One region of the Nocardioides massiliensis genome, then DNA from elsewhere that is predicted to be linked to it. Evidence: riboswitches for the same ligand, from Rfam matches in the RefSeq annotation. Region 1 holds a riboswitch; the other holds the start of a gene.

What was found. A riboswitch is a leader RNA that binds a small molecule or an ion and turns the genes downstream of it on or off. The one in region 1 is predicted to bind thiamine pyrophosphate.
Positions count from the first base shown of each region.
Region 2: linked by a shared signal. The riboswitch ahead of J2S59_RS03420 (thiamine ABC transporter substrate-binding protein) and the one ahead of thiE (thiamine phosphate synthase) in region 1 are both predicted to bind thiamine pyrophosphate.

Region 1 is NZ_JAUSQM010000001.1:3,913,145-3,920,935, forward strand. Features, by position in the region: gene J2S59_RS19280 (thiazole synthase) at 1-364, opposite strand, end outside; gene thiS (sulfur carrier protein ThiS) at 370-558, opposite strand; gene thiO (glycine oxidase ThiO) at 555-1,670, opposite strand; gene thiE (thiamine phosphate synthase) at 1,667-2,278, opposite strand; TPP riboswitch at 2,274-2,383, opposite strand; partial or broken gene J2S59_RS20415 (antitoxin VbhA family protein) at 2,919-3,131, shown strand; gene J2S59_RS20420 (HEPN domain-containing protein) at 3,159-3,500, opposite strand; gene J2S59_RS19305 (helix-turn-helix domain-containing protein) at 3,613-4,206, opposite strand; one part of gene J2S59_RS19310 (IS3 family transposase) at 4,819-5,825, opposite strand; AL1L pseudoknot at 5,695-5,829, opposite strand; one part of gene J2S59_RS19310 (IS3 family transposase) at 5,825-6,098, opposite strand; partial or broken gene J2S59_RS19315 (IS1380 family transposase) at 6,152-7,228, opposite strand; gene J2S59_RS19320 (hypothetical protein) at 7,733-7,791, opposite strand, start outside.
Region 2 is NZ_JAUSQM010000001.1:662,610-670,400, forward strand. Features, by position in the region: gene J2S59_RS03415 (ABC transporter permease) at 1-1,145, opposite strand, end outside; gene J2S59_RS03420 (thiamine ABC transporter substrate-binding protein) at 1,190-2,272, opposite strand; TPP riboswitch at 2,293-2,401, opposite strand; gene J2S59_RS03425 (GNAT family N-acetyltransferase) at 2,542-3,006, shown strand; gene J2S59_RS03430 (MBL fold metallo-hydrolase) at 3,007-4,062, opposite strand; gene J2S59_RS03435 (SDR family oxidoreductase) at 4,086-4,889, opposite strand; gene J2S59_RS03440 (NADH:flavin oxidoreductase) at 4,909-6,111, opposite strand; gene J2S59_RS03445 (sigma-70 family RNA polymerase sigma factor) at 6,164-7,630, opposite strand; gene J2S59_RS03450 (fumarylacetoacetate hydrolase family protein) at 7,700-7,791, opposite strand, start outside.

The sequences.
Region 1 (7,791 bases):
AGCCCTGCCCGACCAGCGTCTCGGCCGCGTCGAGCAGCTCGACCACGTCGGGCAGCAGGCTGGTGTCGTCGCCGATCACCTCAAGCTTGACCCAGTCGGTCTCGAGGGCCTCGCGCGCGAGCTGGGCCGTGAGAACGGCCTCGCGAGCGCTGTGGCACCCGGCGGTGTTGGGCAGGATACGCACGCCCTTGGCCCGGAGTGTGTCGAGCAGTCCGCCGCTGCCGGTGTCGGAGGTGCGACGGATCGACACCGTGACCAGGCCCGGGGCGGCGGCGTCGACGACCTCGGACACGGCCTGGATGTTCGTCAGCCCGCCGGTCCCGATCCACAGCCGGCTGGAGAGGTCGACCCCTGCGATCCGCATGCGGCTCACCCGCCCTGGTGCGCGGTGACGACCTCGACCGCGTCGTTCTCCGACACCGGCGTGCTCTGCCACGACCCCGCGGGGACGACGACGCCGTTGAGGGCAATCGCCACGCCGCGTTCCGCGGGGACCAGGTCCCGCAGGGTGGAACCCGGCTCCACGGAGCGCGGCTCACCGTTGAGGTTGATTCTCATGAGGAGAAGACCCTTCTGACCGCAGGGCTGTTGACGAGCTGGTACGCGTCGAACCGGCCCGGCGCGAAGGGCCGCGCCACGCCCATGGCGTTGCCGTTCTCGACCAGGATCCGGACGATCTGGGCGCTCAGCGGTGCCAGCAGGACGCCGCCGCGGTAGTGGCCGACCGCCAGGACCAGACGGAAGGGTCCCGGGCTGTCGACGGTCCCCAGCAACGGCCCGTTGTCCGGCGTGCCGGGGCGGTTCCGGGCGGTGATGTCGACGACGCCCGCTGTCTCCAGCCCGGGAACGAGCGTGCGGGCGGCGTGCAGCAGGCGCACGATCGTGCCGAGGCTCGCGACCGGCACGGTGTCGTGCTCCTCCTCGCTCGCGCCGACGACTACCTCTCCGCCGGCGCGCGGCACCACGTAGACCTTCTCGCCGTGGACCCGGGCCCGGAGCACGCGCGTGGGCGGGTCGGCGGCGCGCAGCCGGATCGTCTCCCCCCTGACAGGACGGACGGCCGGGACCAGCTCGCGCGCCTCGGCACCAGTGGCGACCACGACCGCGTCGGAGGGGAAGCTCCGGCCGTCGGCGGTGGCCACGCCCGACGGCGTCACCTCCGCCCGGGCCCGAACCAGGTGGGCGCCCACGAGGCGCAGGAGGGCCTCCGCGACCAGGCGCGGGTTGACGTGGTGGTCCTCGGGAAGGAGGGCCGCGCCGGCGACCCGCGACAGCGTCGGCTCCTCGGCGCGGGCCTCGCGCCGGTCGAGCTCGCGGAAGGCGACGCCCTCGGCCTCGAGCACAGCCAGCGTGCGACGGACGTGCAGCAGGTCGTCGTGGTCCTGCCCCGCCAGCAGCGTGCCCGCGGTGCGAAGGTCGACGTCGAGACCGGCGGCGGCGTGCAGGCGCGCGGCGTACGACGGCCACAGGCGCGCCGAGGCGACGCCGAGCCTGAGCAACTCCGTCTCCCCGTGCCACGCCTCGCCGGCGGGCGCGAGCATCCCGGCCGCCGCCCGGGTCGCGCCGGCGCCCGGATCGGGGTCGAACACCCGGACATCGTGCCCCGCGCGGACCAGCTCCTCCGCGCAAGCCAGGCCGACGATGCCGGCCCCGACCACCGCTACCCTCATGCGACCGCGACGGCGCCGACGAGTTCCCTCGCGGACAGTCCGGGCTGAGGGGATCGGCAGATGGCCGAGGCCACCGCGATCCCGTACGCCCCGGCCGCCATCACCTCGGGTGCGCGCTCGGCGTTGATGCCAGAGATCGCGATCGCCGGCAGGACTCGAGCCGCATCACGCAGCACGTCCAACCCGATCGGGTCGGGGAGACCACTCTTCGTGGTCGTGGGGTAAACAGGCCCCACACCGACGTAGTCGGCGCCCTGCGCCTTCGCCTCACGGGCCTGGTCTGCGTTCCGGCAGGTGCCGCCGACGAGGAAGCCCTCCGGTGCCAGGCGTCTGGCCTCGGCGACCGCGAGGTCATCACGGCCGAGATGGACGCCTTGCGCTCCGGCAACGAGTGCGATGTCGACGCGGTCGTTCACGATCACCGCCGCCGGGGTACCGGCAAGGCGGTCCACGAGGGCGCGGGTGAACGCCACCACCTCGCGGTCGGACACCGACTTCGCACGCACCTGGACGGCGTCGACGCCCTCACGGACGACCGCCTCTAGCAGGCTGAGCGCTCCGTTGTCGTACGACGGCAAGTCGGTGATGCAGTGAATGCGGGGTAGCACGTCGCTCCTCACTTCCTTCGCCGGCATTACCCGGATCAGGTTCGACGGTCGGAGCGGCTCCAGCCCCATCTCAGCCCGATGCCTCGGGCTCCCGTGTGGAATGCAACGACCGTAGCAGCCGTGCAAGCTCTCTCGGAAGGAGGTCAGCCGGACGGCATAGCCGTCCCTGCCTTTTGCTTGACAACCAGGCCGACCCGCGGTGAGGACAACCAGTGGGCCGAGCAGGTCAGAGCCCAGCAACGTCGCCGATGACGATGATCGCCGGACCTGGATCGTGCCACCGGAGGCGATCATCCGCACCCATGCCAAGAACCGGAGGTCGCGGCATGGCTCCAGGACACGGCGGAGGCGTTCGAGGAGATCGGCGAGATCGATCTGGCCATCGACTGGGCGAAGCAAGCGATGGAATTCGACCGCGGCCACCAGTCCCGCAAGGCCGCGGACTACTTGGTGCGGCCTGCTCGAGGCCCACCGACCCGCCCAGGCGCTGGAGGCCCGGCTCTCGGTGTTCCGCAAGTGGCCGTCTTCGACATCGGCGGCGCGGCTGCACAAGGCCGCCAGCAAAGCGTGGCCCGAATATCGCGACGAGGTGGTGGCGACCCTCGCCGCGAGCCCGAGCGACGCGGTGCTCTTTGCGCACGTGACGCTGAACGATCCCGAGTTCGCGTGGAACCTCGCACACTCGCTCGCGCTCGACAGCGACCACTCGATCGATATCGAGCGGTGCAGGCGGTCCGTCGAGGATGCTCGGCGGTCATCCGAGTTGGAGGGCTCCCGCAGCAGCGACGCCACCCGCGCCGACCAGGAAGCATTCGTGCGCGGCGAGATCGACGAACGGCAACTGGGCGGGCGGGTGCGGGCTCGCTATCGCCTGGTCTGGTCAGAACAAGCCGAGCTGATCGAGAATGCCTTGCGACGCGGTGATGATCGCTTCCGCGTTATCGACGGCTTCCGCAGCCTCATCCTGCGTGGCGTCGTCACTCGGGCGCTCGGGATACTCGAGCTCGTTGCGCCGACGACGGAGCGCGCCGAACTGCCGGAAGCCAGGACCGAACTGCGCTCGAGCAGCGCGCTCGACGGCGTAGTGCCCACCCTTCGTCGTCGGCCGCAGCCCTTGATGAGCGAGCAGGGCGGTCAATGCCTGACGCGCGGCGTCGTAGGCCAGGACGAGAGCGGAGTCAGGGTCGGAGTCGACGGCTGACCGCGCTGTCGTCAGAGTCACCGTCGCCTTCTCAAGGAGCCGCTCGCCGTTGGCAGCGGCCCAGTCAGCTTCTGCAGTTCGCCCGCCTCGAGCAGCGCTTCGACGTCGGACTCGCCGCGCGTCCAGCGGGCCATCAGGGGTTCACCGGCTCACGCGAGTCGAGGACGGTGACGTGCGCGGACTCCTTGACCTGGGCGACGAGTGCGTCCTCAGGATCAGCCCACTGCTTCGCCGTGCGCACGACCGGATTGACCTCGATCCCCAGCCGGGCGTTCGCACGGTCAGCCGCGTCGTAGAGGTCGGCGCGGTCGACCTTGCCCACGACGAGCACGTCGATGTCGTGCGGTGGCGGACCTGCCTGACCGTCGTACCGGGCAGCCCAGGAGCCGAAGATCACAACCTGCTCGGCTCCCTTGATCGCGAACTCCTCGGCAATCACGGCCCGAGGACCGAAGGTGATCTCCAGGAGTTGGGCCAGTGCCTTCGCCGCCGGGTGGTCGACGTTGGCGCGAATCAGCCGGTTCCGCCCCTGGGTGCGGCTCCGGAGGAGGCCGGCCTCATCGAGACGGATCACCTCGCGGTGCAGGGTGGAGAGCGGCACCCCAAGCCGCGCGGCCATCTCGGTCACGCCGTACTCCTGCTCAGGATGCAGCAGCACCCACATCAACAGCTCGGCCTGATGCCGCGATCGAAACACCGGCATCAGCGCTGGCCCATCGCTACGCATAACTGGAATATATCTCCCGGTTATAGGTAGCGTCAAGGCTACCTTCTTCACTCTGCCGCCCGCCGGGACCTCACTCATCGTCCCGGACGAACGCGAAGTTCACCTTCATGGCCGAGCGAGCCCGAAAATGACCGGAACCAACGGCGCTGCGGCCCCGCTGGGCGACGCTCCGCGCCCGTCGATGTGATGGGTAAACGATGCGATCGCATCTCGCCCCCAAAGCAAAAGACCAGGTCAACCATAGGCTGACCTGGACTTTCTTCGTAGCGGGGGCAGGATTTGAACCTGCGACCTCTGGACAAGATCGGAGGCCTGATCCCGCTACCTCAAACTTCGGATCCCTTCGGGAAACCTCGGGTTGATCTGGAGGTTCTCCAATGGACGGCCCCAAGTCTATCGGAACACCTTGGAACGCCTGCCGAACGTTTCCGATGACTTTTCGATCCTGAGTTGCACAGATTTAGTGGGCCACACGGTCGAGGAGTTCTTGAACGTCTGCGGGGATCTGGGGCCGGGCGTCGATGGTCTGGCCGGCCAGGCTGATCGTGATGTCCTGCAGGGGGCGCAAGGCCTGGACGAGTTTCTTGAAGCGCCCCAGGTTCTCCGCCGCTCCTATACGGGTTGCGGCTCTCGGTTGAGGGCCGCGTAGTGGGCTTGCTCGAACTCCACTGGGGTCATCATCCCAAGAGAGCCATGCAGGCGTCGGTTGTTGTACCAATCGACCCATCCAGCGGTGGCGTACTCGACGTCTCCGATGCTCCGGTAGGGGCCGGCGTGGAAGACCGTTGTGCGGACGCACTCGGTCTTGTACAGCCCGATCACGCACTCCATCAGGGCGTTGTCGTAGGCATCGGCAACAGACCCGATCGAGGGCCGGATCCCTTCCTCGGCGAGGTGCTCAGTGAACGCGATCGATGTGTATTGCGACCCGGCGTCGGCGTGACCAATGAGCTCACCGGGCACCACAGGGTGGCCTTCGCGGTCGCGTTGCCACAGTGCCATCCGCAGCGGGACGTCGACCAGCTCGACGGCCTTGGTCGGTGCGACGTTCCAAGCAACGATCTTCTGAGCGAACACGTCGAGGATGAACGCGACATAGACGAACCCCGCCCAGGTGCGGACGTAGGTGAAGTCCATGACCCAGGTCCGGTTCGGTGCGGGGGCGGTGAAGTCCCGATCAAGGAGGTCGCCGGCCCGTTTGCCGTCCTTGGCAGGGATGGTGGTCCGGATGCCCTTGGAGCGTCGGATCCCTTGCAGGGACAGGGATCTCATCGCCCGGTCCACCGCGCCGGGCGACGCGTCGGGGCTGGTGCGCTGGACGAGCGCGGTCATCTTGCGACGCCCGTACAAACCCTCCGGGGTCATCCGCCGTACGCCCTCGTGGTCGACCGTCCAGGCCAGGTCACGGACCAGGTTGGTGACGCTGGCGTCGGTGACCGTGCGGGCGGCAACGGGTCGGTTGGTGCGTGCCCAGTCGCGGTAGGTCCGCGCGGCGATCTGGCAGCCCTGCTCACGCAGGACCCGACAGATCGACTCGACCGCGTGGCCTTCGGTGCGCATCTCGTCGATGAACGCGACGATCAGCGGTTGCGGGGGTCGAGTTCCCCCGCGAAGAAAATTGAGGCCCGTCGGAGGATCTCGTTGTCCTCCTCGAGCCGGCGGACCTTGGCCTTCAGCTCCTTGATCTCAGCCAGCTCCTCGCTGGTCGCGCCCTGGCGCTGCCCGCCGTCGACCTGAGCCTGGACGACCCACCGGCGGACGGTCTCCTTGCCCAGCCCCTCGCGTCGGGCAACGGACTCGGCGGCCGCGGTCAGCGACGGGTACTCCGGCAAGTGCTCCAGCACCTGCCGCACGCACCGCTCCTTGACCGCGGGATCGATCTTCTTCGGCATGCTGCCATCCTCTCGAACTCAAAAGGATGCGGCATCAAACCTGGGGCGCTTCAGATGACCTGCTCGACCAGGGCGTGGTCGCGGTGACGCTGATCGGCCTCGATCGTGGACAGGGTGCTGTTGGTGATGAAGGCGTGGTGGCGGTAGGTGGCGAACAGCTCGCCCTGTTCGCTGCCGTCAGATGCCAGTGGCTGGACTCGCTTGACGCGGCGCACGACCAGACGACACGACACGTGCTCGGCCTTGCGTCGGCCGGTGAACGCAGTGAACGGCACTTCAGCGACCTCGGCGTCGCTGACCCAGCGTTGCTCGACCTCGTCGAAGACCGCGTTCGGGTAGGCGATCGCGGTCCACTCGCCCGGGTCGATGCTGGCGATCGCCGCGGTCACCGACGGGGTCATCCGGGCGGTGACCGAGAACCAGGCTTGGTGGCGCAGCGCGGTCCCGACGAACGCCCAGCCGTAGTAGGCCGAGTCCGCGCGAGCCAAGATCCGCCCGGTCACGCCAGCAGCCCGGGCGGTGGTGATCGCCTGTGCCAGCAACCGGCCGCAACCCGTGGCGGAGGCAGTGTTGCCCTTACGGAGCCGGGCACGCGCGATCACCGGCGCAGCGGTCGGAGTCGAGATCGTGGCGAGCTGGACGTTCAGCCCCCTGGCGCCGGTGTAGCCGAACGCGGCCCCCTGCTTGGCATAGCCGTGGACCTCACGCACGGTGTCATCGACATCGAGGAACGCGATCCCCTCCGCGCCGCCACCGGCCAGCAGTCCAGGCACCCGCGCGGCAAGCCCGGACAGCAGTCCGCCGCCGATCTTGTCGAGCTGCTGGACATGGCCGTGGGTGAAGGAACGCAGGAACGTGCCCAGCGTCGAGGGCGCCCGAACCCCGGCGAACAACCGATCCATCCCGCCGTGGCGCAGCAGGTCGAGGTCATCGATGGAGTCCGCACCGGCGAGCATCCCGCCGACGACCGCGGCGGTCTTCGCCGAGGCGTTGGGCGAGGCCACCGTCAGGCCCTCGAGGAGGTCGTAGAAGCCGGCAGATCCGGCCAGCCGCAGCGCCGGTACCAGACCTGCGGCCGACACCAGATTCGGGTCATCGAACACAGGTCGGATCGTGTGAGAAGGTTTCACTTACGAGGTGCCTCTCGTGAGCGGTTGGGTGACGACGTCGCAATCGACATCTTCCCTGCTCAGGAGGGCACCTCGTTCTACGCCACGCTCACAGACCCCACCGCAGCCGGTGGATCAGGGCTCAGGCCGGCCTGCAGAGATCCGTCGACATGATCAAGGAGCAACCGGTTCACCCGACGAATCCTGACCCGCGAATGATCATGGGGCACGGGGATCCAAATGATCCCGACGCCCGCATCCCTGCCGAGTGGCGTCGCACAGAGACGATCGCGAAGCTCAGTCCGGGTGGCGACGCGGCGTTGCTACGGCCGAACACTCGGCCAAGGCGACTCTTCTCGGCTGGTTTGGCGCCGGCGAGCCAATCGTCATCAGGGGCGTCCACCTCCTGGACTTCAAGGAGAAGCTCGCTGCTCACCCGCCGGAGATCACTAGTTCATAGCTTGACCGTTCGGCTGCGGCATACCGCCGCGAAGACTCGCCTGCGCACTCCCGGCTTGGTCTTTGCTACCAGCTCTGCGGATCAGTGCCGATCACCGTGACGAGCGCCGAACCGTGCTCGACTT
Region 2 (7,791 bases), 3.3 Mb from region 1:
AGCGGGAGCATGAACGCCCCGTCGACCCAGGAGACCACGCGCCGGGCGACCCCGCCCGGCGGAGCGGGACGGGTCGTCACGAGCGCGACGAGCAGGCCCAGCACGATCGCGATCACGGTCGCGTCGACCGCGATCCGCAGCGAGTTCTCGATCGCGTCGGTGACCGGCACCCGCAGCGCGTTCGACCCACCGTCCTGGGGACCGGCGGCCAGCGCCCGGTAGTGGTCGAGACCCCACCCGTCGGAGGTGCGCAGGGAGCGTCCGATCAGCGTGGCGACCGGCGTCACGACGAGCGCGACGACCCCGGTGAGCACCAGCAACGCCGGGACGTCCCGGCGCCGCGGGCGCCTGCGGGGTCGGCGTACGCGGGCAAGTCCGACCTCACCGGCGCGGGCACGGTGGGCCAGCAGGAGGAGACCGACCACCGCGAGGATCTGCAGCAGTGACAGCGCTGCCGCAGCCTGCAGGTCGAGGAAGCTCGTGGTGAGCAGGTAGATCTCGGTCTCGACGGTCGAGTAGCGCAGGCCGCCCAGGGTGAGCACGACGCCGAACGCGGTAGCGCAGAAGAGGAAGACCACGCTCGCCGCCGAGACGATCGCCGGGCGCAGCGCCGGCAGCGTGACCGTCCACCACACCTGCGACGGTCGCGCGCCGAGGGCGGCGGCGGCCTCCTCCCGGCGCGGGTCGAGGCCCTCCCACTGCGCCCCGACGGTGCGCACGACGACGGCGATGTTGAAGAACACCAGCGCCAGCACGATCGCCGCCGGCGTGCCCTCGAGTCCGAGGCCGCCGAGCAGTCCCGCCGACGCGAACAGCTGCCGGAAGGCGACCCCGACGACCACGGTGGGCAGCACGAACGGCACGACGACCACCGCCCGGAGCAGCCGCACGCCCGGGAACCGCAGCCGGGACAGGGCGTACGCCGCCGGCACCCCGAGCAGCACGGCAAGCACCGTCGCCGCCCCCGCGCTGAAGAGGGTGAACCCCAGCACCCGGTGCACCCGCGGGCGGGTCAGCACCTGTAGGACACCACCGGGGTCGAACGCGCCGTCGACGACGAACCCGCGCGCGAGCATGCCGCCGACGGGCAGCACGAAGAACACCGCCAGCACGGCCAGCGGGAGTCCGGCCGCCGCGAGACGCACGACCGGCAGGGTAGTGCGCCTCGGGCGACGCGGCGCGAGGGGCATCAGCGGGTGACGACCTCGCCCCACTGCTGCAGCCAGGTGTCGCGGTTCTCGGCGATCAGGGCCGGGTCGAGGTCGTAGGGGTCCTCCGCGACCCCGGCGAAGCGCGCCCACTCCTCGGGCAGCTCGACCTCCTCGCTGACGGGGAAGACATACATGTTCTCCGCCAGCGACGCCTGGAACTCCTCCCCCACGAGGAAGTCGACCAAGGCCTGCGCGCCCTCGGGGTTCGCCGCACCCTCGATCACACCGGCGTACTCCACCTGACGGAAGCAGGTGTCGAGCAGCGCGCTGGTGGTCGGCTCGTCGCCACCCTCGGGGACGGTGAACGGCGGGGATGACGCGTAGCTGAGCACGATCGGCCGGTCGCCGTCACCGCCGCCGGCGGTGAAGTCGACGGTGTAGGCGTCGGTCCATCCGGAGGTGAGCTTCGTGCCGTTGTCCATCAACCGCTCCCAGTAGTCCTGCCAGCCGTCCTCGCCGTACTCCGCGATCGTGGCGAGCAGGAAGGCCAGGCCCGGCGAGGACGTCGCCGCACCGGGGGTGACGAAGAGCCCCTCGTACGCCGGCTTCGTCAGGTCCTCGAGGGTGGCCGGGGGCGCGACGTCGTTGTCGGCGAACCAGGTGTCGTCGATGTTGACGCACACGTCGCCCTGGTCGATCGGGGTGAGTCGTGCTGCCGCGTCCGCGTCGTCGAGGACGTAGCGCTCCGCGCCCTGCGGGAGGGTCTCGGGGGTGTGCTCGGCGAGGATCTGCTCGTCGACGACGCGGCTCGCGAAGGTGTTGTCGATGCCGAAGACAGCGTCGCCGAGCGGCGAGTTCTTCGTCAGCACCAGCCGGTTGGTCAGCTCGCCGGCGTCGCCGGCGGCCTGGACGTCGACGGTGTAGCCGTGCTGGTCGGTGAACGCCGCCAGCACCTCGTCGGGCACGTTGAAGGAGCTGTGGGTGACGAGGACGACGGTGTCCGTCTCCTCCGCCGCCTGGTCGTCGCCGCCCCCGGTCGAGCAGGCCGCCAGCAGAGTCGCTGTGGCCGCCGCCGTGAGGGCGAGAAGGTGCTTGCGGGTTGGTCGTTCGGTCGCACGCATGCGTGGTCTCCCTTGGGTGGGAGGGGTTGAGCTCGACTCCCTACGACGGTGCTAACCGCGTCAGGTTCGAGGGTCTGCGGCCTGTTCCGCACTCTCAGCGCCCTGGATGGCGCTCCCCTGTCGTTCGCCGACCACGATAGTCCGCGCGCGGACGCGCGAGCAGCCGGGCCCACGGGTCGAACGGGATACGTCTCGCACGTCGATCGTCGGGATCAGCGTGTCTCACGTATCCCGTCGTGCAGTGGCGATGGTGTGACACGCTGCGCGGCGTGAACGTCCGCACCGCCGCCTTCGCCGACCTCGACCCGCTGACGGCGTACGCGATCTGGCGGTTGCGAGTCGACGTCTTCGTCGTCGAGCAGGAGTGCGCGTACCCGGAGCTCGACGGGCGTGACGCGGAGCCGACGACGCAGCATTGGTGGGTGCCGGGCGACGCCGACGGTGAGGCGCCGGTGGCGGCGTACCTGCGCGTGCTCGCCACTCCCGACCCGCACGAGGCGCGCATCGGTCGCGTCGTCACTGCCCCGGCTCACCGGGGACGCGGGTTGGCCGCGACGCTGATGCGCGACACCCTCGGTGCGCTGCGGGAGACGGGCGTGCGTTCGGTCGTGCTGGACGCGCAGTCCCACCTCTCCGACTGGTACGCCGCCCTGGGGTTCGACATCGTGGGACCCGAGTTCCTCGAGGACGGCATCCCGCACGTCCCGATGCGCCAGGAGCTCGCGGCCCCCTGATCAGTCCGGCAGGGTGAAGCTGAGCGTCTCGCCGTCGTCGGTGCGCCGCAGGTCGCCGCGCAGGGCGAGCAGCTCCAGGTGGGCGAGGGTCTCCATGCTGGCAAGCGCGCCGTTGAAGACGTCGAGCTCGGAGAAGTGCCGCCCGCGCTTGGTCCAGGTGAGCTCACCGGCCACGTCGTACGCCGTGCGCGCACCGCCGGCGACCGCGTCGCGCGACTGCACCAGCCGTTCCTCGTGGAAGGCCAAGAGCTCCTCGACGCGCTGGTGCGAGCTCATCCCCACGGGGCCGTGAGCGGGCAGGAGCGTCAGGTCGGGCATCGCGCGGACCTTCTGCAGCGACGCCATGAAGTCGCGCAGCGGCTGCGGGGCGTAGACGGGCTCGAACCCGACCGACGGCGTGATGGTGGGCAGCACGTGGTCACCGGAGAACAGCACCCCGGCGGTCTCGTCGGCGAACACGAAATGGCCCTGGGTGTGGCCCGGCGTGGAGACCGCGCGCAGCGCCCGGTCGGGCAGCTCGATGTCGTGGTCGGCCTCGAGCCACACGTCGGGGTAGCCCCACAGGTCGAGGTCGGGACCGTCCTCGTCGCCGAACTTCGCCCACTCCTCGGCGATGCTCCGCGCGCCGGCGCGCACCAGTTGGTCCAGCGTCGGGTCGCGGTCGAGCGTGGCGTCGTGCATGAGGTCGAGCGTCGGCTTGTCCCCGATGCCGAGGCTGACCTCGGCGCCGAACTCCTTGCCGATCACCGCGGCCTGGGTGTAGTGGTCGCGGTGCACGTGGGTGACCAGGAACCGGCGGATGTCACGGACGCTGAAGCCGATCGAGGCGAGCGAGGACTCCAGCAGCGTGCGGGCCTCCTCGATCGCCCACCCGCCGTCGACCAGCGTGAGCCCCTCGTCGGAGGCGAGCACGTAGACGTTGACCGCGCGCAGGCCGTCCATCGGCAGCGGCAGCGGGATCCGGTGGACGCCCGGTGCCACCTCGTAGGCGCCGGGCTCGGTCCACTCCCCCGAGCCGGTCGACTGGTAGCCGGTGGTCGCCGCTTCGTTGCTCATGCCAACTACTCTCCCAGGCCCGGTCAGGCGTCGGGCGTCAGGTCCGGCAGACCGAGATCGAGGTTCGGCACTTGCAACCCGCCGTCGACCTCCAGGATCTTGCCGGTGAGGTACGCCCCCGCGGGCGAGCTGAGGTAGAGCACCGCCGCGGCGATCTCCTCGGGCCGGCCCACCCGGCCGAGCGGGGTGCTGGACTCCATCTGCCCCATGATCTTCTCGTCCGAGGCGACGTACTCGAGCGCGGACGTCAGCACCGAGCCCACTCCGACCGCGTTGACCCGTACCAGCGGTGCGAGGTCGGTGGCGGCGAGCTTCGTGTAGTGGCTCAGCGCGGCCTTGGCCGTGCCGTAGGCGAGGTAGCCGCGACCGGCGACCCGGCCGATCACCGAGGAGATGTTGACGACCGATCCACCGCCGTCCTTCAGCAGGTGGGGTACGGCGGCGCGGGTGAGCGCGTGCGCGGTGTTGACGTTGAAGTGGAACGCGTCAGCGAGGTAGGCGGGGTCGGTGTCCATCAAGGCGTTCGGGATGCTGCCCCCGACGTTGTTGACGATGATGTCGAGGCGACCGAAGGCCTCGACCGCGGCGTCGGCGAGCCCCGCCGCGGCGTCGAGGTCGCTGAGGTCGGCCGGGACGACGTGGGCCCGGCGTCCGGTCGCGCGCACCTGTTCGGCGACCTTCTCCAGCTGGTTGGCATGCCGGGCGCTGATGACCACGTCGGCACCGGCCTCGGCGAGCGCCACGGCGGTGGCCGCACCGATGCCGCGGCCGGCGCCGGTGACCACCGCGACGCGATCGTCGACACGGAAGGAGTCCAGGATTCCCATCGGCGGAATGTAACAGGTTCTAGTTTGCGGCGAGGGGGATCCGCGGACCCGTCGCGGGGTGCTCCGAGAGCCAGCAGTGGGTGTAGGAGTAGATCGACGGCATGCACCGGTTGCAGTGGATGCAGGCACTCTGGGCGGTCTCGCCCTCCTGCATCCGCCGCAGCAGGTCCGGTTCGCGCAGCAGCGCGCGCGCCATGCCGACGAACGCGAAGCCCTCCTCCATCGCCAGGTCCATCGACGCACGCGTCGAGATGCCCCCGAGCAGGATGAGCGGCATCTCGAGCGCCGTACGGAACTCCCGCGCCTGCGGCAGGAGGTAGGCGTCCTCGTAGGGGTAGGACTTCATGAACTTCGCGCCGACGTACTTCATCCCCACGCGCACCAGCGGCGGCATCACCCGGCGGAACTCCTCGACCGGCGCCTCGCCGCGGAAGAGGTACATCGGGTTCAGCAGCGAGCTGCCCGCGGTCAGCTGCAGGGCATCGAGGTTCCCGTCGGCCTCGAGCATCCGCGCGACCTCGACGCTCTCGGGGAGGTTGAAGCCACCGGGCGCGCCGTCCTTCATGCCGTACTTCGCGATGAGCGCGACCTCATCGCCGACCTCGTCGCGCACAGCCCGGGCGACCTGCCGGGCGAGCCGCGCGCGGTTCTCCAGGCTGCCGCCCCACCGGTCAGTGCGCCGGTTGAGCACCGGGGACAGGAAGCTGGAGACCAGGTAGTTGTGGCCGAAGTGCAGCTCGAGACAGTCGAGGCCAGCGCGGACACCCAGGCGGGCGGCGGCGACGAAGTCCTTGGTCACCCGCGTCAGGTCGCGCTCGGTCGCCGAGCGGATGAACTGCATCGACAGCGGGCTCGGCATGCGCGATGCCGCGATGGCGTGCGCACCGTTGGAGCGGCCGTTGCCCACGGGCCCGGCGTGGCCGAGCTGACCGGAGACCAGCGCCCCGGCGGCGTGGACGGCATCGGTGAGCCGGACCAGGCCGGGCAGCGCCTCCTCGCGCAGGTGGATCGCGGCACGGTCGGTGCGCCCCTCGGGCGAGACGGCGAGATAGGCGACGGTCGTCATCCCGACGCCGCCCTCCGCCACCGCCACGTGGTAGTCGATCAGGTCGGGGCTGACCAGCCCGCCGGGCGAGCGGGCCTCGAAGGTCGCGGCCTTGATCGTGCGGTTGCGGAGGGTGAGCGGGCCCAGGCGGCCCGGCGAGAACACGTCGGTGGACACCGCGGAACTGTAACGCGTTCTCGTTCGTGGCGCGGGCTTCCGCCGCGGGCCCTCAGGCGTCGCCGGGGTCCGAGGGGCCGGTCCCGCCCGGGTCGGGGTCGGGCGACGGGTCCGGGTCGATGGGCGTGGGAGTCGGGGTGGGGGTCGGGGTGGGGCTGGGGGCCGTCGGACCAGGTGTGGTCGGACCGTCACTGGGCGAACGGGTCGGGGTGCGCGTGGGCGAGGGAGTGGGACGGACCGGCGGCCCGCCCGAGGGGCCGGTGGAGGGGCGCGGCGTGGGACTCACAGCCGGTGGGGTTCCCGGCGTGGATCCCGGGGTGGCTCCCGGTGGCGTGGTCGCGCTCGTGGGACCGGGCGCGGCCGGAGTGCCGGGGAGCGCCGGTGTCGTGGACGGCTCGTCCGCAGTTGTCGGGTCCTGCGCCGGGCGTGCGCGGCGCTTCTTGCGCCGGGGTGACGCGTCCGCGCTCGTCGGGCCGGCGGCGGGCGCTGATGCCGAGGGGGTGGCCGAGGGCGCGGCCGGGACCGGCGAGGTCGGCTCACGGTCCGTGGCCGGCGCCCGACCGTTGGTGACCGCGACGATGCCCAGCACCATGCCGATGACCACCACGACGGCTGCTGCCGACGCAGCCGGCACGAGCCACCCCGGTGGTCCGCCTCCACCCGTCCCGCGGGTAGCACCGGTGACACCAGCGACCGCAGGCGGCGGACCGGCAGGCACCGTCGGCGGTGGACCGGCCTCGCTGGCGACGAGCAGGGGCTCGTCGGGATCCGACGTTCCGGCTGCGTGCAGCGCACCCGCCGCGCCGCCGAGCAGCGCCGGCGCCAGCACCGTCCCGAGGTCGGCACGCAGGTTGCGCAGCCCCAGGTAGATCCCGCCGCAGTCACGGCACTGCTCGAGGTGGCCCTCCAGTTGACGGTCGGAGCGGGTGCGCCGCTCGACGTACGCCGGCAGCAGCTCTCGGGCGCGGGTGCAGTCCTGGCCGTGCACCACGGCTCGGTGCTCGCCGACGTAGGCCCGGCGGAGCCCGGCGCGGGCCCGGTGGGCCAGAGCGGCGACGGCGGGACCGTCGAGGCCGAGCAGCGTCGAGACCGACTCGTCGCTCTCGTCCTGCAGGCAGGTGTGCCAGAGCGCCACCTGCCAGCGTTCGGGAAGGGACGCGAAAGCGCGCGCGAGGACTGCCGCCTCGACGTGCTGCTCGGGGTCGGCGGGCGGGACGGCGGCACCATCGTGGCGAAGGTCGGCGTGCAGGTCGGGGTGCAGCTCGCGGACGGTCGTGACGAGGTACGGACGGAACGCCTCGCTCGGTCCCTCACCCCTGCGCAGCGCGTCCAGGACCGTGGTGAACGCCTCCGACGCGAGGTCCTCGGCGCGGACCTCCGGCACGAGTGCGCGCGCCACGCGCAGGGCGGCGGGGTGGTGGCGGGCGAACAGCACCGCGGCAGCATCGTCGTACCCATCGCGATAGCGCGCGGTGAGGACGGAGTCCGCGAGTGCGTCGGGCGCAGGGGGCGTCGCCACGCTTGGCACGCTAGGGCGCAGCGCATGCCCGCGGAACGAAAAGCCGCAGTCGGACCAGGCCGGGGAACCTCAGCCGTCGGCCGGCAGGACCGTCCCGGTGACCTCGGCGAGCTGCAACCACGACCCCGGCAGGGTGCCAGGAGCCGTCATCGCGATGGTGA